One region of the uncultured Phascolarctobacterium sp. genome, then DNA from elsewhere that is predicted to be linked to it. Evidence: riboswitches for the same ligand, from Rfam matches in the RefSeq annotation. Region 1 holds a riboswitch; the other holds the start of a gene.
What was found. Region 1 has a riboswitch for cyclic di-GMP ahead of Q4G98_RS01130 (autotransporter domain-containing protein). Riboswitches for the same ligand answer to the same signal wherever they lie in the genome.
Positions count from the first base shown of each region.

Region 2: it holds a riboswitch for cyclic di-GMP, as region 1 does, so the genes downstream of both, Q4G98_RS03585 (autotransporter domain-containing protein) here and Q4G98_RS01130 (autotransporter domain-containing protein) in region 1, are expected to answer to the same signal.

Region 1 covers NZ_CATWDQ010000001.1:268,098-273,425, forward strand. The annotation lists gene Q4G98_RS01130 (autotransporter domain-containing protein) at 1-2,595, opposite strand, end outside; cyclic di-GMP riboswitch class I at 2,889-2,971, opposite strand; gene Q4G98_RS01135 (hypothetical protein) at 3,190-3,828, opposite strand; gene Q4G98_RS01140 (vWA domain-containing protein) at 3,828-5,328, opposite strand, start outside.
Region 2 covers NZ_CATWDQ010000003.1:35,928-41,255, forward strand. The annotation lists gene gatA (Asp-tRNA(Asn)/Glu-tRNA(Gln) amidotransferase subunit GatA) at 1-528, shown strand, start outside; gene gatB (Asp-tRNA(Asn)/Glu-tRNA(Gln) amidotransferase subunit GatB) at 528-1,970, shown strand; gene Q4G98_RS03580 (DUF898 family protein) at 2,013-2,321, shown strand; cyclic di-GMP riboswitch class I at 2,505-2,590, shown strand; gene Q4G98_RS03585 (autotransporter domain-containing protein) at 2,808-5,328, shown strand, end outside.

The sequences.
Region 1 (5,328 bases):
TTTTGCTGCTGCCTGCAGCACACCTTTACCGGTAACTTCCAGAGAATTGTTATTAGGGTTATCTTTTTTACCCAATTCAAATTTATTTGCGTTACTTAACTCATCGATATTCAAAGTACCGCCGCTGACAATGATCTTGCCGCTGTTAGCAGCAACAAATTTATCCACAGTATAAGTCGCCTTGTCGCCGCCATTCAAAACAACGCTGCCGCCATCAGCTGTAACAATGCCTTTAACAGTGTTGGTATCGCCTGCCAGCGTAACAACGCCGCTGTTTTCAGCAACCACGTCGCCCGTCAGGCTGACAGTTTTGCCTTCGCTGCCGACGGTGATCTGGCCGCCGTCCTCAGCGTACAGGGCATAAGAACCATTTTTACCTGCAGCTGTGATAGTTGTATTGCCTAAAACAGTAGTATTACTATATTTACCTTCTCCATAAATACCTATAGCCTCACCATTTGCAGCTGTAACTTGCAGTTGCAAATTCTTACCTATCAAAACAGAGCCGCCGGTACTGTCTTCGGCAAGAGGATCATTATAAATGCCATAGGCACTTTTTTCATTACTGGTAACTGTTGCTGTAAAGCTGCCGTTTAATTTTACCTTACCATTATAACCATAAGCATTGGTATTATAAATACCATTGGCATAACCGTTTGCCTGTACCGTTGCCGTAATATCAGTATCCGCAGCGGAATTTATCGTTGCGCCATACTGAGAATAAATGCCGACAGTTGTCGATGCGCCATCGCTAACAGCTTTATTATTTATTGCCGTTAAATCAACCTTTTCACCAGTAAAATTTATCGAACCCGGAACGCCAGAACCTTGTACAGCAGCAAGCCAGGACGATTGACCAGCAACTTTGATGCCTGTTTTTATACCATTAAAATTGACTGCTGTATCCCAATTATCCCCAGGATCACATTGTACATTAACACCGGCAAACTGACTTTGTTTGACATTATCTTTTAAATCGCCTTTTAGATCAATCGTTACATTACCATTGAAATCGATCGTACTCATGTTAGCGCGTACACCATCACTATATACTGTGGAACCTTCCTGTACTCCTGTAAGTAATGTTTCAGCGCTGTTGATAGTTATTTTACCGCCCTCATTGGCTGAACCGTCAATACCTATAATCCTGTCATCGACTGTTCCATTGGTCACTTTGGAATTTAAATCAAGAACTAATTTTTCACCATTTACAGTAACATCAGAACCGCCAGTTGCATTTATACCTATTACTTTTCCACCTGTGCTTCCTGCTGTTAGCGTAACAGTTTTACCTGCACTGCCGACGATGATCTGACCGCTATCTTTAGCTGATAAAGCAGTTGCAGCAGTTTTACCTACCGCTGTAATAGTGGTATCGCCATCAATCACAGTTTTATTATATTTACCAACAGCACCAATACCTATGGCATTGCCATTACTTGCCTGAACATCCAAATCTAAATTTTTACCGATATAAATCTTTCCATCATTCTCCGACTTTACATCATCAGACAATTCTCCCATAACACCATAAGCGTCACCATTTTCGCTAATGACATCTGCTGTAAGATTTCCTTTTAATTCAACATTTCCATTATAACCGGCATACTCACTTATATAAATCGCAACTGCATCGCCATTCTTAGAATTTACAATAGCATTGACATTCGTATCGGCGCCGGATTTAACGTGCGCTCCATATTGACTGATGATTGCAGCAGCCAATCCATCGTCAATGTTTGTAGCTGTGAGATTGGTTACCGTACCGTTCAAGCTTACGATTCCAGGAACACCTGATGCCCTGATGGCAGCTACAGTTGCCGTTGATCCACCTTCAACTTTTATGTCAGTATTTTGATTATTAAAATTGACAACAGTTTCATAAGCATTCCCAGGATCACATTGAATATCTACACCATGAACCTGAGAAGATACTTGATCAGCTTTAAGATCAATAACTACATTCCCATTAAAATTAGTCGTGCTTTGGTATCCTAGAACACCTTGACAATAACTACCCTCACCTGTTTGCACGGCTTTTATTGACATATCTTTACTGTTAAAAGTAATAACGTTACCGTTATTAGCAAAATTTTGTACGCCAATTATTCTAGCATTATCAGTTGTAATATCAATATCTAATTTATCTCCATTAACAGTAATATTAGTCCCGTTAAATGCCTCTACTCCAACAACTACATCATTAGCGGCATTTGTACTTTTACTTACTGCTTTAATCGTAAAATCGCCATTTAAATTTAGGTCATTGTAACCATTATTTCTAATACCCCTTACAGTATCAGCTTCTAAGTCAAAAATATAGCTGCCGTTGACATTTAAAATTCCATTACCTGTATTAACAATACCCATAGCTCTGCCATTTGTCGTCGTTACACTACTGCTGACAACAACTCCTGACGCAGCAGTAACTGTCATTGTTTCCGCCTGTGTATTTCCTATCGCAGCATATCTGTTATTGGCACCTTCAAAATTACCGTCGTCTGCAATAATGTTCATATTACTAGTAATAGTAGTATCCTTATCTTTGATAGTTCCTGCCGCCCATACGTCCCCCCCAGATATACAAACGGACATTACACCTGCTGCAAGCAGCGAACATAATACTTTTCTTTGCAATTCTCTTTTTCTTATAGAATTTCCGGACATCATCACGACCACCTTTCCAAATTTTGCCAACACTATTCACTGGAAATGCAAGCAAACCACTTCTACCTCAATCGCAATATTTTATTAACGATTGTAAAAGTCGCTTTTAAATTATTATAGCACCTCTGTACCCCCCCACAAGACTTTTTACTTTTTATTTTAAAATTTTCTTGAGAAATAAAAAACAGAGATGTCACACAACTGCGTAGCACATCCCTGTTAAGCGCAGCTGGCTGTCATTCCATACGGTTTAGACCCTGTAGCTTTGCGTCGCTGGTTTTCACCAGTTTTGCCAATTATATTATTTTTATATTTGTTAATATTCTTTTATTATATAAAAGAATATCACTTTGTCTTAAAATACGCAAGACGTATGCATTGTTTTTCCAAATTTTACATTTTTTCATAATAACAGAATGACTTTACACTTTTCTGTTTAATATAATAATTTCACCGAAACAAATAAAAGAAGCGGCAGTAGCATCTAACTACTCCGCTTCTTTTATTTGCGCTCTTTACTTTTTACTTCCTGCTTTCCAGCAGCCGCTTTACTGCCAGCCGCTGCTTTTGCCTGTCTGTGCCCGTTTCCCTGTCCCAATATTCATATTTCAGCTGAAAGCACACCTCGTCATAAAAGCTGCTGACCGCCGTCTGCCTTGAGCAGTCTATTTTAAACGCCATTAAAATATCAGGCAGCCCTGTACCAAAATATGCCAGCAGCTCCTTGATCTTCTTTTTATAACTTCTGGCGTCTTCCTGATAGCGGGCATAGCACAAGGCAAACAGCGTCAATTCCAGCAGTTCCTCAAAAGCTTTAACGTCGCCGCCTGTGGCTGCCGTCAGCACTGTTTGATATACCAGCTGCCGCACCTCGCTGCATTCGTGAAAAAACAAAATAAATTCGTTCAGCGCTGTGCTGACCTGCGGCGGCACATAACTTGCAGCCAGCTCGCCGCACCGCACATAGGGCGCCAAAGCAGCACAGCTGCCGCTGCTGACGAAGGTCTGCCCCATAGCCAGCAAAATTTCCTCCGGCGTCAGCTGCAAACCGTTCAGTAAAGCGCACGCTGCCCCGTCCTGCAGATGCCGGTAGATTTTCAGCCCCTGCCGCTGCTCACAGCCTGCTGCCAGCCCGTGCGGGCATTTCAATAAGCTTTCCATCAGTAGACCGCCCCCTTTTCGATGATCCTGCGGGCCAGAAACTTGTGCAGATTGACGATCGTCGTATGCTCGTAGCCGTATTTATCTTCTTCTTCAAAGGTGATCTTCACCAGCTCGATCAGGTTTTGGCGGCAATAAGCAGCCAACTCCTTTTCCGCCTGCTCACGGTCGTTGATCTCGCCGTCCGATAACAGGAACAGCAACCGCCGCTTGCCCTTCAGCGCCTGTTCCTGCAGCAGCCTGACTGCCGGCAGCAGATTGGTCCCCCCGCCCGACAGCGGCACGATCGAAGTCTGCTCCGCCTTATCGGTAAAGCTTTTACGCACTTTGGCGCCGCCCTCGAAATCTATCACCAGCGTTCTGATGCCGTCAAAATTATTGACCGCCGCCAGAATCTCGACCAGCGCTTCGGCGTATTCGCGTTCAAAGCGGTAGGTGCTGCCCGATACGTCGCGCAGGATCATGATATCGACCGAGACCTTGCGCCGCAGATAATACTGATAGACCTTGCTTTCCTCGGCTGTTTTGGAAGCCAGATAAGCTTCCTGCTGCTTTTTCAGATTCACGTCGCCGTCGTAAGCGTCAATGATCTTCATCGACGTAAAGCTCTGCTTAAAGATATATTCCAGTTCGCTGATCTCGCGCCTGTATTTGTGCACCGTATCCAAAAAGAACTGTGAAGTATCGCCGGCGCGGCTGACCATGCGCCCTGCCCCGGCCAGCTTGCCGACCTGGGTAGCGGCGTTTTGCATTTTCGCTTTCAGCTCACGGATATGTTCCTTCCGCACGACCTCACATAATTCTTCGTCGCTGAGCATCTTCACCTCTGGCAGCGAACCTGCTGCGCCTGCCGCCTCTGCTGCCGCTTTTTCCGCCCACGCTTCCTCAGCAGTGTCGCCTGCCTGTAAGCCCTGCAGCCATCGGGTCAGCAGCCCCGTCACCACGATCACATTGCGCAGCTCCGTCCGCACCGCCGACAGCGCCAGCGGCACCATAAAATCATAAAAACTGCTGTCAGCCCGCCGCTCGATAATGCCGTACTTCAAAAATGCCTGCAATTCAGCAAGCTGCTGCCGCCGCGGCAGATATTTCGCCAGCCGCTCCAGCTCCGCATCCTGCGTCGTCAGATTGAACAATGTCAGCAGCTTGCCGAACTCGGGCAGCTCACGCGCCAGCTTATACTCGCAGAAAGTCTGAAACAAACTTTTATAGACGCAGCGGTATAAACTGTCCTCCTGCAGCCGCGCCGTATGCCTGTACCCCTCCGCCCCTGCAAAAAGCGCCGCCTTTTCGTAGCGCAGCGCGCTTAACTCATTGACGATAAAGCAATCGGTAAAACGCTCTAACGTCAGCAGTCCGTGCAGCGCCGACTGCTCCCAGGCCTCCTGCAGCAGCTCACTGTTCAGCGACAGGATATAGCCGTCCTCACGGCTGCCGGTGCAGCAGCAAAACTGCCCGCACTCCGTACCGACAGCATTTTTATAGGCGTCAGCCTCCGCA
Region 2 (5,328 bases), on a different contig from region 1:
CCGGCAGAGGCTTCTGCCAACCTGGCCCGTTACGACGGCGTCCGTTACGGCTTCCGTGCCGCCAACGCCACCAGCGCGCCGGAAATGACCACGCTCAGCCGTACCGAAGGCTTCGGCCCCGAGGTCAAACGCCGCATCATGCTGGGCACCTATGTTTTGAGCAGCGGTTACTACGACGCTTATTACAAAAAAGCCATGCAGGTCCGTACCCTGATCCGCCGCGACTTTGACAGCGCTTTTGCCAAATGTGACGTGATCCTGGCTCCTACTTCGCCGGTCGTTGCTTATCCTATCGACGGCAAAATGGACCCGCTTTCCATCTATATGCTCGACGTTTATACGATCCCGGTCAACATGGCCGGACTGCCGGGTATTTCCGTGCCCTGCGGCTTTGCTGACGGTATGCCTGTCGGCATGCAGCTGATCGGTAAGCCACTGGATGAGGAAACCATGCTGCGCGCAGCTTATACCTTTGAACAAGCCAACGACTACCATAAGGTACTGGCACCGTTAGGAGGTAACAAATAATGAGAAACTATACTACTGTTATCGGTCTGGAAGTCCACGCCGAGCTGAAAACACATTCCAAAGCATTCTGCTCCTGCTCCACAGAATTCGGCGGCGAGCCCAATACCCATGTCTGCCCGGTATGCCTGGGCATGCCCGGTGCTTTGCCCGTGCTCAATAAACAGGTCGTGGAATTTGCTATCCGTGCCGGTTTGGCACTGAACTGCGAGATCCAGAAATTCAATAAATTCGACCGCAAAAACTATTTCTATCCCGATCTGGCCAAAAACTACCAGATCTCTCAATTTGATCAGCCGATCTGTCTGGGCGGCCATATCGACATCGAAGTGGAAGGCGAGAAAAAACGCATCGGCGTTACCCGCATCCACATGGAAGAAGACGCAGGCAAGCTGAACCACAGCGGCGCTACCATCAGCACTTCCGATTCCTCGGCAGTCGATTACAACCGTGCCGGCGTACCTCTGATCGAGATCGTTTCCGAGCCGGATATGCGCAGCTCGGAAGAAGCCCGTGCTTATCTGGAACAGTTAAAAGCGATCCTGGAATATACCGACGTCTGCGACTGCAAAATGCAGGAAGGCAGTCTGCGCTGTGACGCTAATATTTCTGTAATGCCGGAAGGCGCTACTGAATTCGGTACCCGCGCCGAGATCAAAAACCTCAATTCCTTCCGGGCTTTAGTACGCGCTATCGAATATGAAGTCGAGCGTCAGATCGACCTGATCGAGAGCGGCGGCCATGTAGTGCAGGAGACCCGCACCTGGGACGACGCCCAGGGCATGACCTTATCCATGCGCAGCAAGGAAGAAGCCCATGATTACCGTTATTTCCCGGAACCGGATCTGGTGCCAGTAGAGATCGATGATGCCTGGATCGAACGGGTACAGAAGGAACTGCCGGAGCTGCCGGCACAGCGTCAGCAGCGGTTGATGTCCGAACACGGGCTGCCTGCTTACGACGCCGGTCTGATCGTGGCTACAAAAGCTATGGCTGATTACTTTGACGCTGCCTGCAAAAATGCCGGCGACGACAAAGGCGTGTCCAACTGGCTGCTGGGCGACGTTTCTGCTTACCTCAACAACGAAGGCATCGAGATCGACGCTTTCCCGATCAAACCGGAAAATCTGGGCGAAATGGTCGCTTTGATCAAAGGCGGCGTCCTGTCCAGCAAACTGGCGAAAAAAGTTTTTGCCGAAATGCTCAAAGCTGACAAATCGCCGAAAGTCCTCGTTAAAGAGCTGGGACTGGAGCAGGTCAGCGACGAAGGCGCTATTGCCGCTATCGTCGACGAAGTGCTGGCTGAAAATCCGCAGTCTGTCGCCGATTTTAAGGCCGGTAAGGACCGCGCTATCGGCTTCCTCGTTGGTCAGGTCATGAAAAAATCCCGCGGTAAAGCCAATCCGGGTATGGTCAACAAATTATTAGTAGAGAAAATGCAGTAATCTGACTGCTGATTTTAAAGTTTGTAAAATGGAGGTGCCGTAGTGAATAAACCGTTTGTTTTTGTCGGTTCAGGGCTGGGCTATTTATGGCTGCTGATCTGGACGACTGTCGTTTCTATTGTGACTTTGGGCCTGTTTTTCCCGTGGGCCTACTCGGCGCAGCAGCGCTGGATCTGTGCTAATACCTACGTTGAAGGCAGACGGCTGCGTTTTGACGGCACCGGGCTGGGCTTCTTTTTCCAGTGGCTGGTCATCATGATCCTGACGGCTATAACCTTTGGCATCTATGCGCCCTGGGGCTATTGCCAGTTCAAACGCTGGGAGACCCGCAATACGGTTTTTGATGATTGACGCCAACAGATAATTAAAGTGAATAACAGTTATCAGCTAAAGCTCCGCCTGAAAGGCGGAGCTTTTTTGCTCAGCAGAGATTTATTTTTATTTGTATATAAAATATTTCAGAATGTAAATAAATAAACTTGTTAATATATAAAATTTATGGTATTCTTTTAATAAATAAAAGAATATTAATTAATGCAAAAATGGCAAAGCTGTCGAAAGGCAGTGACGCAAAGCTATAGGGTCTACTTCGTATAACGAAATGACAGCCAGTTGCTCATTAATCAGGGGTATTTCTCTGTTTTGGACAATGTTGATGCCTGACCGTTATACGGTCGGGTATTTTTATTTATGCGATAAGTTCAGGGGATATAACAAAGACAAAGAAGGTGCGGCAGCATGTCGGGGAAAGTGGAAAGGGAAAAAATTTTAAGTCAGAAAGTGATGCTTTCGTTGCTTATGGCAGGTACAATGTCCGTTTGTATATCCGGGGGGGACGTGTGGGCTGAGAAGACGGTAAAGCTAAATAGCGATACTGTTTATAATGTTATTGATGAAATACCAATGTCGATAGAGATGAACGGGCATAATATTATCAGCAATGTTACGTTCGGTGACGGAACTGCAAAACGGGAACTTTTGGGTACAGGTAAAGAGACGCTTAAAATAGTTGGTGATAATACTTATCAGTATGGAATAGGAGCTTTCCATGGTGAAGATTCTAAAATAAATTTTTCTAATATAAAAGAAATTAATATCAGTGGCGCATGGATAACCAATGATAATGGTAGTGCATTATATACTAACGCTAAAGGATCTATTAATTTAGATCATATAGGGTTATTAAAAATTGAAAACAGTGAAGACTCCGGTATTGGTATACATACTATGGCCGGTGAAGTTAATCTACAGGCTGATAGTGTAATTGTTGTAGGTAAAAATGATATATTATATGATAGGGCTATTTTAGCGCAATTGAGCGGCGTGCAAGATGAATCCAATGGCCAAAATGCAGTTGTTGACATTAATGCTAATACTATCGATTTTCATACAACTGGTATAACTATTGCTGCTGTTAACTGGAGTGAACCGATTTCTGATAATGAGGTAAAAGTAAATTTAAAAGCAAAAAATATTTCTATTATTTCAGATAGCTCAACTGGCTTATCTTCATATAGTTATAATTTCTATGAAAATAATGATCATATGACTGGTAAAACAGCGATTATTTTAAATGCTGACGAAACTGTGGTTATTAAGGGCGCTAGAAATGCTGTTTATGCAACTAATGGCAGAAAAGAGAATGATGCTTTTATTAGCATTGAAGCCGGTAAAACCATCTGTATTACTGGCAATACCAATGCACTGTATGCCGGTTCTAACGCTTTAGTAAAAATCAATGACAATGGCACGGCTAAAGTAAATCTTACTGGCAATGTCGTTGCTGAAAATGGTGGACAGATACTTGTTAAAAACGCCGGCCAGACGGGTGCGATATATGCTGCTTCTGGTGGAGACATCAGGTTTATTGACGCAGGGAATATCGCTGCGCTAAGTAGGCCTGTTGCAAATGGAAGCAGCAACTATGCCGCTATTGGTGCTGAAGCTGCTGACATAAGCATTAAAGCTAAGAATGTCACTATCAATAGCGGTGCAACTGCGCCGACCAGCGGCAGGATTATGGGTATTTATGCTACAAAGGGCTCTGATATTACTATTGATGCTGACAAAATTGATATTGATTTGCAGTCTGTAGCTAGTGATAATTTAAGTGTTGACAGGATCGTTGCTATTGATAATTCTGTAAATGCCGGGAAAACGATAGCGCTAAATAGCAACTTAATAACGATCAATGCGCTGCAAGAGGGTGCTAATAGCGTTTGCCAAGCTGTTAGAGCGAATCAGGGGAATGTTGATTTTAACGGAAATACGAAGGTTACTGTAAGAGGGGATCAGGTAAGCAGTGAAGTAATAGGGGTTAATGCATTAGGTGATGTTGGTACCACGGCAACAGTTATTAATTTTAATGGTGATGAAACTTCTATTAAAGCCGAAGGCGGGGCAAGATTTGTTATGGCGGTTGAACCTTCCGGTGGTACTGTGAATTTTACTGGTAAAAAAGTTGATATCACTGTTGTTAATAAAAGTCGTGAAGAGTCTCAGTCAGTTGCTATTTGGTCTCAATATGGTGCTAATGTTAATGCCAGTGCTGATACGGATATCACAGCAACTGTGCAAGGAAATATATATGCTAATGGCCTTTATGTTACAGACTTTGAAAAATATAATGGCAATGCAAAGTTGTTAGGTAATTTTACAGCCACAGTTATTAGTAATGATAGTGACGCTACGGGCATTTATGGTGATCTTTCTGACGTTGTAGAATCAGGAACTGATGGCATTATTACTATTGGTAAAAATTTAACGCTTGATATTCTTGCTGAAAAAGGAGAGGCCTACGGGATTTATGGAACGGGCAAATACAATAAAACCACCGTTTTGGGAGATGCGTTAATCACGGCACAGGGTGATACTGCGGTTGGTATCGGTGGTGCAAACGCAGCTAATATTGCTATTTTAGGTAATATTAGTATTGAAACTGTAGGCAAAACGGAAGCTTATTCTGTTTATGCATCTAGTGGCGCTAACGTCAGCCTGGGCAGCGCTGGTAAAACCGTTGATCTGAATGGCGACGTTGTTGCTAAAAATAATGGTGTGATTAATATTGCCGGTAAAACTAACACCATTAACGGTATAGTAAAGGCGGTTGACGGTGGTACTGTTAATCTGAACGGCGCCAGTGACGCTGTTTATAATAATATCAGCATCAACAGCTTCGTTACTAAAGGGACTAGCAGTGATGGCAGCGTCAAATTGAGCGGCGGTACGATGAATTTCGGTATGTTGAATAATCAAAATTTAGCCGCTAATTCTTTCGTTGTTAGTGGTGGTTCTTTAAAAGCTGCTTCTGAGGATATTTTTACCAATAGTTTAACGGCGGCAGGTACTACTGCGAAAA